One region of the Paenibacillus sp. sgz302191 genome, then DNA from elsewhere that is predicted to be linked to it. Evidence: a T-box and tRNA genes for the amino acid it is inferred to sense, from the RefSeq annotation. Region 1 holds a T-box; the other holds one or more tRNA genes.
What was found. The T-box of region 1 lies ahead of AC3G2T_RS04055 (valine--tRNA ligase). A T-box ahead of a tRNA ligase gene usually reads a tRNA of that ligase, here a tRNA-Val.
Positions count from the first base shown of each region.

Region 2: it encodes a tRNA-Val, which carries the amino acid that the T-box ahead of AC3G2T_RS04055 (valine--tRNA ligase) is inferred to sense. The anticodon was not compared.

Region 1 covers NZ_JBYLHY010000002.1:373,669-380,409, forward strand. The annotation lists gene murC (UDP-N-acetylmuramate--L-alanine ligase) at 1-179, opposite strand, end outside; gene AC3G2T_RS04050 (bifunctional folylpolyglutamate synthase/dihydrofolate synthase) at 187-1,572, opposite strand; gene AC3G2T_RS04055 (valine--tRNA ligase) at 1,634-4,303, opposite strand; T-box leader at 4,692-4,948, opposite strand; gene AC3G2T_RS04060 (LysM peptidoglycan-binding domain-containing protein) at 5,271-6,299, opposite strand; gene AC3G2T_RS04065 (RluA family pseudouridine synthase) at 6,420-6,741, opposite strand, start outside.
Region 2 covers NZ_JBYLHY010000006.1:74,269-81,009, forward strand. The annotation lists gene AC3G2T_RS10630 (hypothetical protein) at 1-195, shown strand, start outside; gene AC3G2T_RS10635 (hypothetical protein) at 702-1,130, shown strand; gene AC3G2T_RS10640 (hypothetical protein) at 1,291-1,563, shown strand; tRNA gene AC3G2T_RS10645 (tRNA-Val) at 1,721-1,793, opposite strand; gene AC3G2T_RS10650 (Na+/H+ antiporter NhaC family protein) at 1,884-3,233, opposite strand; gene AC3G2T_RS10655 (alpha/beta hydrolase family protein) at 3,254-4,162, opposite strand; gene AC3G2T_RS10660 (hypothetical protein) at 4,363-5,502, shown strand; tRNA gene AC3G2T_RS10665 (tRNA-Ile) at 5,617-5,690, opposite strand; tRNA gene AC3G2T_RS10670 (tRNA-Met) at 5,703-5,779, opposite strand; gene AC3G2T_RS10675 (hypothetical protein) at 5,866-6,033, opposite strand; gene AC3G2T_RS10680 (2'-5' RNA ligase family protein) at 6,185-6,697, shown strand.

The sequences.
Region 1 (6,741 bases):
TTTTGCGCCTCATGACCGATGAATACTTGAGCCCCTTTGGCTTTCAGCTTTTCCGTAAGATCCTGCTCGGCCAAATCAGAACCCGATATGCGGTATCCCATTTCAAGCATGACCTTGGCAATGGCACTCATTCCGTATCCGCCGATGCCGATAAAATGTACGTGTTCAGCTTGACTCACGCCGTTCTCACCATCCTTTTTCAGAATCGGTTTGATTGGTAATCCAAGAACGAACATCGGAGATTAAATACAGCGTGCCGGATACGACCGCCAGATCATCCTGCTCGGTTCTGCTAGTCAGGGTTTTCAAAGCCCGCTTCCAATCGCGTTCCACAACGATATCCACTTTGCGGTTCATCTCGCGCAGCAGCTCTTGAGCCAGTTCCGCGAGTATGGAGGCGTCCCCTTTTTTATGAAAATCTGGTTCGGTAAGGATGAGAGTATCCACCAATGGTAGTATATGCCTCAGATAGCCTGTATGATTCTTCGTCGAAAGCATTCCGATCATAAAATGAAGCTTCTTATAGCGATATACGCCGCGCAGCGCCGCCGCCAGCGTCTCGGCTCCCTCCGGATTGTGCGCCCCGTCCAGCAAAACGCGCGGATGGCTCGAAACCATCTCCAGCCTGCCGGGCCAACGGGTTTCCTGAAGGCCTTTGTACAGATCCTCATCCTCTACGATAACTGCATAATACTGCCTTAATACTTCCAGCGTCATCAGCGCGACAGCGGCGTTCGTCAGCTGGTGGCTGCCGTTCAGCGAGACGGGAACTTCCCGCAGGCTGCGGAATGGACCTTCAAAATCGAAAGTTTGATGATCCAGTTCGCTGGTGACCGCGGTGTAGCGGAATTGCCGGTCCAGCGAGTAAAGCGTCGCTTTTTTGGCCTTGGCGGCTTGTTCAACGACACTCCATGCCTCGGGCTGCCGGACTGCTGTAATGACGGGAACGCCGGATTTAATAATTCCGGCTTTCTCCGACGCTACCAGCTCAAGCGTATCGCCCAAAATTTCCATATGATCATGACCGACATTGGTAATGATCGAAACGAGCGGCGTAACGATATTGGTGCAGTCCAGCCTTCCGCCAAGCCCCGTTTCCCAAACTACATAGTCAGGGTAGGCCACTTTGGCAAAATACAAAATCGCCAGCGCCGTCGAGATTTCAAACATAGACGGAGCCCCCAGCTCCGTCTCCCCGATTTCGTCAACAATCGGCTTCATTTCATTAACCAATTGCAGCAGTGACGCGTCGTCGATATCTGTGCCGTTCACTTGAATGCGGTTCGTGTACTTCTCCAAATACGGAGAAGTGAACGTCCCTACATCGTAACCGCATGTCCGCAGCACCGACGATAAGTATGCGCACGTCGAGCCCTTGCCGTTCGTTCCGGCGACATGAATGAACTGCAGCCTGCGTTCCGGGTGGCCGAGTTTTTCCATCATCAGCTGCATGCGGGCAAGTCCCGGTTTTATTCCCAGCTTTTCCATTCTGCCGACGATCCAATCAATCGCTTCCTTGGCTGTCCGGAATGCCGCCGAGCTTGAGTCTTTGATTTCATTCATTGATCTCATCCTCATTTACTATATGAATCACTATGTCGGAGCAACTAGGCGATAGCTCTAATTTCCACGATTACCCTTTTAATTCCGCTAATCGAGCTATCACTTTGTCCCTCTTGTCTGCGTAATCGGCAAGTTTGGCTTTTTCTTCTTCGATGACTTTGGCCGGAGCTTTGGCAACGAAGCCGGCATTGGCGAGCTTTTTCTCGATTCGTTCCACTTCGCCGTGGAGCGTTTGAAGCTCTTTGTCCAGACGCGCCAGCTCCTGGGCGATGTCAATCAGCCCGGCAAGCGGCAGGAACAATTCCGCACCGGTCACGATAGCCGTCATAGCTTTTTCCGGAGCCGTCAGATCCGATTCAATCTCCAGCCGCGACGTATTGCAAAAACGGCGCAAATACTCTTCGTTGCTGCGCAAAATCGCCTGCGTTTCATCGGAGGCCGGCTTCACCAGAAGCTCGATTTTTTTGCTCATCGGCACATTGACTTCCGCACGGATGTTGCGGACTGCTCGGATGGCGTCCATCAACAGCTCCATCTCGCGGATCGCATCCGGCGCTTCGAACGCCGGGTTCACAGTCGGCCATGCCGCCAGCGTAATCGTTTCTCCTTCATGCGGCAAATGCTGCCAAATTTCTTCGCTGATGAAAGGCATGAACGGATGAATGAGCCGCTGCGTCTGATCGAGCACATAGGCAAGCACCGATTGCGTCGTTTTCTTCGCCGCAGGGTCTGCGCCGTACAAGCTCAGCTTGCTGAACTCGATGTACCAGTCGCAAAGATCGTCCCATATAAAATTGTAAAGCAAGCGTCCGGTCTCGCCGAATTCATAGCTGTCAATGAGCCGGGTTACATCGCGGACCGTTTCGTTCAAACGGTGCAAAATCCAGCGGTCAGCCGTGCCCAAAGACCCTGTCAAATCAATGTCGGCCGCGGTTACGCCTTCCAGATTCATCAACGCAAAGCGCGAAGCGTTCCAAATCTTGTTGGCAAAATTGCGCGCCTGCTCGACGCGTTCCCAGCGGAAACGAAGATCCTGCCCCGGCGTGCTGCTGGTCGAAATCATATAGCGCATCGCATCGGCGCCGTATTTCTCGATCACCTCAAGCGGGTCGACGCCGTTACCGAGCGATTTGGACATTTTGCGCCCTTCGGAATCGCGGACGAGACCGTGCATCAGCACATCTTTAAACGGAATTTGCCCGGTAAATTCGAGAGCGGTGAAAATCATCCGCGCCACCCAGAAATAAATAATATCGTAACCCGTAACGAGAACGTCCGTCGGGTAATAACGTTTCAAATCTTCCGTATCGCCAGGCCAGCCCAGCGTAGAGAACGGCCATAAGCCCGAGCTGAACCAAGTGTCCAGGACATCCTCGTCCTGAATGATATTGCCGCTTTGGCAGTGCGAGCACACTTCGGCGTCCTGCCGCGTTACCGTCGTGTGGCCGCAATCGGCGCAATGCCACGCCGGAATGCGGTGGCCCCACCACAGCTGGCGGGAAATGCACCAGTCGCGCACATTTTCGATCCAGTGCAGGTAAATTTTTTCAAAACGGTCAGGGACGAAGTTGACGCCCTTGCCGGATTTTTGCGCTTCGATCGCTGCCTCTGCGAGCGGCTGCATTTTTACGAACCATTGTGTGGACAAATACGGCTCGACAACCGCGCCGCTGCGCTCGCTGTGGCCGACTTGATGCACATGCTCCTCGATTTTGACCAGTACGCCCTGCTCCTTCAGATCGGCGACGATCTGCTTGCGGCACTCGAAGCGGTCTTTGCCCTGATAAGGGCCGGCATTGGCATTCATCGTACCGGTTTCGTCCATCACAAGAATTTGCGGCAGATCGTGGCGCTTGCCCACTTCAAAGTCGTTCGGATCGTGCGCAGGCGTAATTTTGACCGCGCCGCTTCCGAACTCTTTTTCCACGTACTCGTCGGCAATAACCGGAATCTCGCGACCGACGATCGGAAGAAGCAGCTTTTTGCCGATCAGATGCTGATAGCGCTCATCGTCCGGATGAACCGCAACGGCCGTATCTCCGAGCATCGTCTCGGGACGCGTCGTAGCTACGACGATCGAGCCTGTGCCGTCCGTCGTTTTGTATTCCAAATGATAAAGGTTCCCTTGAACTTCCTTATACTCGACTTCAATGTCGGAAAGCGCTGTCCGCGCGGCCGGATCCCAGTTGATAATATAGTTGCCGCGATAGATCAAGCCCTTTTCATAAAGACTGACGAACACCTCGCGAACCGCCTGCGACAGCCCTTCGTCAAGGGTAAACCGCTCCCGGGAGTAGTCGAGCGAAAAACCCATTTTCGCCCACTGCTCGTGAATCGTGTTCGCGTAATGGTCCTTCCACTCCCATACTTTCTCCAAAAACTTTTCCCGCCCCAGATCGTAACGGGTCTGGCCTTCCTCGCGCAGCTTCTGCTCCACTTTGGTCTGCGTAGATATGCCCGCGTGGTCGCAGCCGGGAAGCCACAACGCGTCAAAGCCCTGCATCCGCTTCGTGCGGATCATGATATCCTGCAGCGTAAAATCGAGCGCATGCCCGATATGCAGCATCCCCGTCACATTCGGCGGCGGAATAACGATCGTGTATGTCTCGGCGTCGGAACGGGTTCCCGCTTTGAAAAATTCGTTTTTAATCCAGTAGTCGTACCATTTGCGCTCGGCTTCCTTCGGATCGTATGTCGTAGGCATTTGCAATTGCTGAGCCGTTTGATTCGTTTCGCTCATATAGTTACCTCCATGTCATTATTTGCATTGAAGTTTGTTCGCTAATTTTTGCGGCCTCGTTCTCAGGGCGATCCGCCTCTGTTGGCTTCGTTCCCGTCAGGGAACGGGCGATCCGTTTTCCGTAAGGAAAACTTCCATTTCCCTCACGCTAACGTCCAAGCGTGTCCGAAGACGAGAGTTTCACCGAAACTCGTATGAAAGACGAAAGCGCTCCCTCTACCTGCTCATCGCCAAAAACGCCTATCCCCGCTCCCTGCTGCAATCGCTCGTTGTCCAGGGGGCGAAACCTCAGAGTTTTGCGGAGCAAAACTGGCTTCGAAAGCATACGCTGGGGCCCTCCTTGTAGGAGGGTTTGGGAGGTAAAGAAACACAAATAAAGCCTCCCGCCGCAAAGGACGAAAGGCTTGCTTCCGTGGTACCACCTTTATTCCACGCCCTGTCCCGCCAGGGAAAGGCATGGCTCTCAAACAGATAACGGCTGCGGCCGGCAAACGCTGCGGAACCGATGGCAACTTGCGCGCATTGTTCTATCACGTTTGCAACTCCAGGGCGACTTCGATCGGCTGCGACCTATGGAACCTTTCAGCGCTGCAGTTCCACTCTCTGAAGGACATACCGGCTACTACTCCCCATCAACGTTTCCAAGTATTGCTCAAAATGATTTACACCATATGATAGCGAACATTTTCATCAGAGTCAATATACTGCCGTGCAGATTGTGTCGATTTGTAATTTTCATTATAACCGTTTTTCCATATTTTATGCTTAGACCCATTTTTGGGATTGAGATAAACCTCTATCGAGGTCTTTTCGAAGATGAGCGACCGCGTTTAGAGGTTGGTTTATTCGCCAATAAGAATGCTGTTCTACGCGCTTTAGCGCTGTAAAGAACATTAAACATTCTTATGTGGTAAAAAAGCCTTCGGCCGCTTCTTCGCGCAGCCAAAGACTTTTGCTTATGTACCCGTTATTTGGGAAGATAGAGAACCTGCCCCGCGACAAGCTCCTGATCGCCAAGCCGGTTAAGAAGCTGCAGCTCCCGCGGATTCAACTGATAGCGTTTGGCAATCGACTCCAGCGTTTCTTCCTTTTGCACGATGCACATTCTTAATTTGCGGAATTCTTGCACCCCCGAGTCCGTCCGCAGGAACAGGCGCTTCCATTCTATAACCTCGCCCTTCGCTTCCTCGGCGGCCTTTGCCTCGGCTTCCTCTTTCCGTTTTTCCGGGTGAAAAAGCGCCCCGGCTTTGGAAATAAGCGATTTTATACCGCTAGGCTGCACTTCCATCGCTTCATTCGCCTTTTTGCCGAAAGCGAGCTTAGGCTCTTTCTCCTTTTTCTCCTCCGGAATAACCGAAGCCGCCTCCTGCTGGGGAACTTCCTTCGACTCGGCTTCCACCTTCGGGGCTTCCGCGGCCGGGGCCTCGTTTTGCAGCGGTTCCTCGTAAGCCGGCGGAAACGGTTTGGACTCCGGAACTTCAGGAACCGCCTGCTCATTCGCCTCGTGCTTCACCTCCGTCGGAGCTTTCTGAACCGGTGCGGGAGGCGCCGGCTTTATCTTTTCCACACGCTCCTCCTCGGCTTCATGGACAAAGGTGATTTCCTCTTCCCCCCGCCAGCTGTCAGGCGGCGCTGACACCATCTCTACGCCTTGCAGAGACAGAACTCCCGTCACATTCAAGCTCCTGGCCGAGAGAAGATCGATGTCGAAATTTTCAATCTCCACCAAAATGTCTTCCACCCGATGAATTCGATTGAGGGGCAGCGTAATTTCGACGGGAATCAAATGTTCGAGCAGTCGTGACGCTCCATCGTCGCTTTCATAATTTCCGGTGAGCAGCAGATTCCCTTTCAGGATCGCCTGCTCGTTCTGCGTTAAGACCTGGATATGCGGCACCAGCTCAACATCGTTCAGCTCTTGAATACCCGCCAATTCTTCCTGCAAGTGGACGCGCTCGTAGATATCGAATCTTAAACCCGGTTGCTGTTCAGCCACTGGCAAAATCCTCCCTTCCTTCAATTCCCGCCGCAAGGCAAACGACTGGAATGTTCAACCAATACCTTAAGATTTGTCTCTAAAGTATATGGGTGAAAAAGAGATGGCATGACTATATTTTTACGAAACTCGAAGCTTCTCTAGCAAAAGCAGCATATCTTCAGGCCACGGCGCCTGCACTTCGACCCTTTCCAGCGTGACCGGATGCTGAAAAAGCAGCCGCTCTCCATGCAAAGCCTGGCGCCCCAGCAGCGCAGAAGACCCTCCGTACAAAACGTCCCCCGCAAGAGGATGTCCGATATGGCTGAGATGGACTCTGATTTGATGCGTACGTCCCGTTTCCAGCCGCAGCTGCACGTGTGCCGCCCGTTTCAACTGCTCCGCGACTTCAAAATGCGTGACGGCCGCATCGCCCCCCGGCGTTACGCGTCTTTTGCCGGAA
Region 2 (6,741 bases), on a different contig from region 1:
CAAGCTTTCGAACAAAAGCTCATCGACATTGCCGACAAGGAAATTGACGCGGCAGCCAAGAAGGGCACAATCAAAGCGGCTGACACGGCCAAAACCAAACAAAAAATCGGGAAATTCATCAGAAACCAAATTTTCAACAGCAAGCTGTACACCGTCAAACATACTGCCACGACCAAAAAATCCAAAACTTCCTGATACGCCCGGGGCCGCTTTCAAGCAGCCCCTTTTGTTATGTTACGGGGACGTTTTTTTCTTTCAATAGATGAAAAAAATTGCAATTTTGTTTATTTTCAAACAGAATTCATTTTGAAAATCTGCTAATATTCGAATAAAAGGGGGGACATTTATGATACAAATCATTTGTTTGCTGATAGCCGTATTATTTATAATTGGTATTTCTATTGGTGATGACAACGAGCAAAATGAACCTCCGGACCGGTTTATTTCAAATACAGCTGACTCCTAGCTACGCCTACATCGAAACTACGAATTGAGCTTACATAAGAAACAAATAAGCTGAGCTGCAAAACATGCCTTCTGACTTCCGGGTCAGGAGGTTTTATTTTGTGCTGCTGTTGTTTGGAACAGTTGAATCCACCGCTAGTAATGTTATTTTTTGGTAAACATATTGTAATATAATCCCTTATTTTATATGCTTTTATTGTATTACAAACCAAACATATATTGTGGAGGGATTATTTATGAAAAATGTAAAATCATTCGTACTATCCGTTGCTGTCGCCGCTTCGCTGTTCACAGTCGCTTCGGCCGCCTCTGCTCACCCGCTGGTTAATTTGCACAACTACAGCACATTCAACACATATAAAGCAGCATTGGAGAAGCAATATGCAATTGATGGAAACAATGCCCACGATCAATGGGAGCTTGACGAGCAATATAGACATTACAGAGCCGATATTGCGATTGCGACCCCTTATTACAACGGCTTGGGAACCGGAACCCCCCGCTTGGATCTTTTAAACTATTCCAGCTATCAAGCTTATAAAACCGAATTGGATAGAGTAGTTATCGAAGATTGGAATCATGCTTATGACCAATGGGAGCTTGACCGGATCTATTCCCAATATCAAGCCGACAGCGAATCCGCAAAAATTTATTTCGGAGTGTAATCCGGCATATCTAAAAGCAGACAAAGCCGAAAGCCCTTAGAAATCAAGGGTTTCGGCTTTTAAGGCTGTACGATAATGGATGGGATGCTGAACAATAAGTTTACAAGCAGAGTTTTGCCATGTTATGTTATATTTAAATTACTAACAGGAGGCTAAACGGATGAAGGACAACCAATTAAACCGCATGGAAGAAATGCTGGGAACACTAATCAAAATGGTTGGGGAAAATAACAACAGGCTGAAGACGCTTGAGGACAAAACTGATCGGTTCGAGAGCAAAGCCGATACGCTGGGGTCGGATATGCAAGAAGTCAAAAGCATTGTCAAAGAACTGATGCAAGGACAAGAAAGGCAAGATCGCATTCTTGAAATGCTCTCCGTAAAATCCATTGAAACGGACTCATATATTCGGGATTTTAAACGAAAAATGTAGTGAAGCTCACTCATCCAATATCGAGTGAGCTTTTATTTTTGGCCGAAAAGAGCATTCTTGACCAAATCTTGACCAGGAACCGATTTTTGCAATCATTTACAAGTAGACAAAGTCTCAGAAATGCAAAAAACCCTTGATAATCAAGGGTTTTTCTATATGACCTGTAGTGGGCTCGAACCACTGACCCCCACCCTGTCAAGATGGTGCTCTCCCAGCTGAGCTAACAAGTCGTTTCAGTGACAAGTAGTAATATATCAAGAATTTATCTAATTGTCAACAACTTTTCTAAACTTTTTTTATTCATTCATTTTAGCTGCATGTCAGGCTGAAATATCCATCCCCCTCTTCACCCTCCAATTGCTCTTTGCGAGGGACCACGTCCATGTGCACAAGGGCAGCGTCCACAAAAACGGCGCATACGGGAGATAGCTTTCCGCCGGCACGCCAAGAATCGTACCGCATACGATGGCCAGCATGTTCCAAGGGATGATGGCGGCGAAAACGAGGCTTGAATCCGCGACGACACGGGCGAGCTGGCTGCGGGGAAACCGCAGCTCCCAAATCGGCAGCAGGCTGCGTCCGGTCATCATGATCGGCAACGTTTGCGTGCAGGATATGAGGCTAAGCACTAGTCCGAAAAGAGATGCCCGCAGCGTGGCAACGAAGAGTGAGGACGTGGTGCCGAGCAGCTTTTGCATGTATGGCTGCAGAGCTTGATTCGCTTCGAGGATGCCGTTGTACGCACCGGCAAGCGCAATAAGAATCATCAGCTCGATCATGCCTGACAGCCCTTTTGTTTGCAGGGAAGTAAACGCACCGGAATGGTATCCGTCCCACAAAACGCGAATCCATTCGTTCCACTGAATATGCTGAAAAATAGTACCGGCGGCAACTGCAGCCGCGATCGAACAAATAAAGGCATTCCTCGTTCGGATACGGAACAAAATGGATCCTAAAAGAATAAGCACAGGCAGCAGCAGCCACAAGCTATAGGCAAATCCGCCGCGAAACTGCTCCTGCAAGGCGGATACGCCGCTTTTGTGCCAGCCTCCGTTCAAATCATGCGCCACGAAAAAGACGGCCGACAATCCAATCGCACCGACTGTGGTCGGGAGCAATGCTTTGAATTGCCTTTTCACAGCCACGCCTGTGGAAGCCGCCGTCAGCTGATGGGCGCTGGAAAACGGCGACATCCTGTCGCCCACGAACGCTCCGGATACGAGCGCGCCGGCGATGAGAGGAAGCGGAATTTGCAGCACGGCGCCCAACCCCATGAGCGGGATTCCGACGGAGCTTAGCGTTCCTGTAGACGTTCCCAGGAGCATAGAGATAATCAAGGAAACCACAAACGCAAATGTGACGAAAAAAGCCGGATCGATGAGCGAAATCCCCCCGTCGATCATAAACGGAATCGTACCGCTGGCAGTCCAGGCAGGGATAATCAAACCGACTAAAGCAAGAATCCATATCACTTCTCTGGTATGCTGTATCCCTTTCAACATTTGGGATGCGGTAGATCGAACGGTATTGCCTGCCCGCAGGCTATAAAAAATCAAAGTAAAAAGCCCCAACATAAATCCAAGGGCTAGAGGAATTTGAAGCGCATAGGCAGCTGCTAATCCGATGATCGTCACACTTACAGTAAATACCAGCCGGCCCGCAGTCAGCATCGCCCTGCCCCCCCTACTCCTTATTCTTTTTGGCCCAGTATGCTGCGAACTGCCTTTTTGGTCTCGGCTATAGCCAGCCGAAGCGGCGCAGTCTCACCCTGAAAAGGATGGACGGCCCCGAAGGTATGATCGCCATCCGGCACCTTTATCCATTGAACGCCGGGATTTCGCTCCACAAGCCGGGCGGAGCCGCCGATTCGTTTATCCCCGTCTTCAGTGCCCTGGATCAAAAAGATCGGAATCGCCGCGCCGCCAATTCGGCCAACCAGATCGTACCGTTCCTTTTCCCGCTCCATATCCTCCAAAATTTCCAGATCAAGCGGCATAAGCTGCTTCGTTCGGCCATTCATCGTATATGTACGGCCATTTGCCCGCATTTCCGCTATATTTTCCTCGGTCAACAAGTTGACGTCCGTAATGCCGTTCCAACTGATCACACCCGCAACAAAACTCGAATGATCCAATCCATAGATAAGACATTCCCCGCCTCCCCGGCTGTGCCCGAGCAAAATAATCGGACGCGCCGCACGCGCACCGGAGAATGTTTCGATTTCATGCCTGTCAAACAAGACGGTTTCCGCTCTGTTTTCGTTCATTGTCTGCAAAAATACGTCGGAACCGATCAAACGGACCATCGCATCAAGATCTTCAAGATTTTTTGAATACGTGGCTTTTGCGAATTTTTCAAGCTCTGTGAACTCAAGCAGATCGGCTCCGACTCCGTTATGGGAATAATTCATCGATACAACGTCCACTTGCTCCGCCAGCTCGGCTGCCGCAAACGGAAACATCCCCCAATCCTTGAAGCCTTTGTATCCGTGGCAGATCACAAGGGTCGCCTTGGCCGGCTGCACGGTTGCAGGATAAAAATCCGCGCGAATCGTCCGATTTTCTCCCATATTCAATTGAAAAGGCTGCTTTGCCGTCATTCTCATCTTCCTTTCGATAGGGTTCCAAAGAACGCCTTCAACGCTCCATGTTTTCGTATATTTTACCACAATCTGTTCAGGAGAGAATATGTCCGGGCGCAAAATGGATTTGCTTTTGAGTTCATATTTTCGGCGTATCCAGCAAAAACTTCATTGTAGAGTATGAGCAGTCACTTTTCCTCAAGAGGAGGCCCCTATCCATGCACCGAAAGGCATTATGCCGCCGGTTTTTCAGGCTAACAAGCGTTTTTGCGATGATTCAGCTGTTGTCGTGCCTGCATGTTTCGCTCCTTGCAGCCGAACCGGATGGAGCCGTCCAGGCCGCGGAACCGGCAAACGCCGGACAAATTCATCTAAGCGTTAAAGCTGCGCCGCAAGCGAGGTATGAAACAACTGCGGATTTTAAAGATAAAAAAATGATTCGTGAATTGGAAAAAGGGACAGCGGGGGCCGCCTATGAAGAAGCGCTGCCGCCCGATACCGTGCTAACTTATGTGCAAAAGGGGCAAACGAAAACGTTCGGTGTTACGCCTGAGGGAGAGGTCATTGAGCTTGCGGGTAAAATGAAGCTGGCCGTAAGCGGCCGCGTGCAAAAAGACTTGAAAAACCAGGTGCAGTCGCTAAGAGCCAAGCACTATGGCGAAATGCTCCCCTGGGAGGAGGCCAGCCGGGTGCTGCCCAAATACAGCAGCTTCACGATTACCGACGTGGAATCGGGTCTGAGCTTCCAGGGGCAGCGCCGCGCCGGAAGCAGCCATGCGGACGTGCAGCCGCTGACGAAGACCGACTCCGCGACGCTCAAACGCATCTACGGCGGCGCCTGGAGCTGGAACCGGAGGGCCGTTCTGGTGAAGCTGAACGGCCGCACGCTGGCCGCCTCCATGCACGGCATGCCGCACGGCGGCGACGGTATTCCCGGAAATGACTTCAAGGGTCATTTCTGCATCCATTTTCTCGGGAGCGTGACACACGGCTCCCGCTCCATTGATCCTGCGCACCAGGTCATGGTGCACAGAGCCGCCGGCTTGCTGACGGAGTACATCAGCAAGCTCTCGCCCTGGCAGCTGATCGACGTCTGGATCGCTGCCGCCAATCAAGGCGACCTGCAGCTGCTGCAGGCCGCCACAGGGCAAGAACAGGCGGTGCATGTGCGCAGCATGCACCGCCTGTCGAAATTCCCGGAGCTGGATACGTCCCAGCTCCTCGAACTTGAAACCGCGGTCGATGTTTCGGCTACGCCGGAACGCGCGACCGCGCCGAAAACGAGGCGAATTCTGTTCCGCCTCGAAAGAGCCTCCACCGATGCGCGATGGTACATCCGCATCGCCAAAATCACTTGACGGCCGCCACTCAGCTTGCGCGGCCGAACACGAACGCCGGAGCGCGCGGCAATAAGCGCGCTCCGGCGTTCGAAAAAAAACAAAAAACCCTTGCTCTGCAAAGGGTTTCAGCTATGGGCCCAGAGGGACTCGAACCCCCGACCAATCGGTTATGAGCCGACCGCTCTAACCAACTGAGCTATAGGCCCGTATGAAAGATTTGGTTGCGGGGGCAGGATTTGAACCTGCGGCCTTCGGGTTATGAGCCCGACGAGCTACCGGGCTGCTCCACCCCGCGTCGTTATTGCCGCTAATAGCGACAAAATTAAATATACACTAAATGCAAATGGAAAGTCAAGGATTTTTTTACCGTACAGAACTGCTTTACAAAGTGCTGTACCTGACGCCGAAACGCCCTTTTTTCGATTTGTATACCTCGACTTCCTGAGGGCATTCGTATCCGTAAATCCACCAGTCTTCTTCCATACGCTTGGCCAAACAGCCGGCCTGGAATTTGGAATCGTACAATTTTGCCCAATACACCCAACGCATGTACAATCACTCCGTCTGTTAAGTATCAATAATCCTATCATAACCAAAACGGGCCATCCTTATGAGCGTCTTGTAATTTCATGGATACAGGTGTTAGAAGCGGCAGGAAAGCGGTATAATAGGTATATGCTAGTTCTTAGGAGGGGTGTTCATGAACTGTGGAATCGCCGTTTTTCCGTCCAAAGAAGTGCAAGACGCTGCGAACAGCTACAGGAAGCGCTACGATCCTCACTATAATTTGATTCAGCCCCATCTTACCCTCCGCGACAAAGAGGTGTGGGATGAGCAAAAGCTTGCCGCCGCCGCGGCGCATCTTGAGGAGAAGACGAAAGCGGCAGCTCCCTTTGAGCTGCATTTCAACCGGTTCTCTTCTTTTTATCCCGTCAACCATGTCATTTATTTAGCGCTTGCCGATACGCAGCCGATGATCGACTTGCGGAATGCCATTTGTACGGAGCTGCTCGCCGAACCCGACAAACCTTATTTGTACAACCCTCATTTGACGATCGGGCAAATGCTTGGCGCCGACGAGCTGCACGATGTCCTGTCCAGTTTGAGACATACCCCCGTCGATTTGCGCTCCAAAGTGGATCGCATTCACCTCCTGTTTCAAACGGAGAACGAAGCCTGGACCGTTTATCAAACATTTTTGCTTCGCGGATGACTAGAAACTGTCGAGGGGCAACCCTTTCTTCAATTGTCAGATCA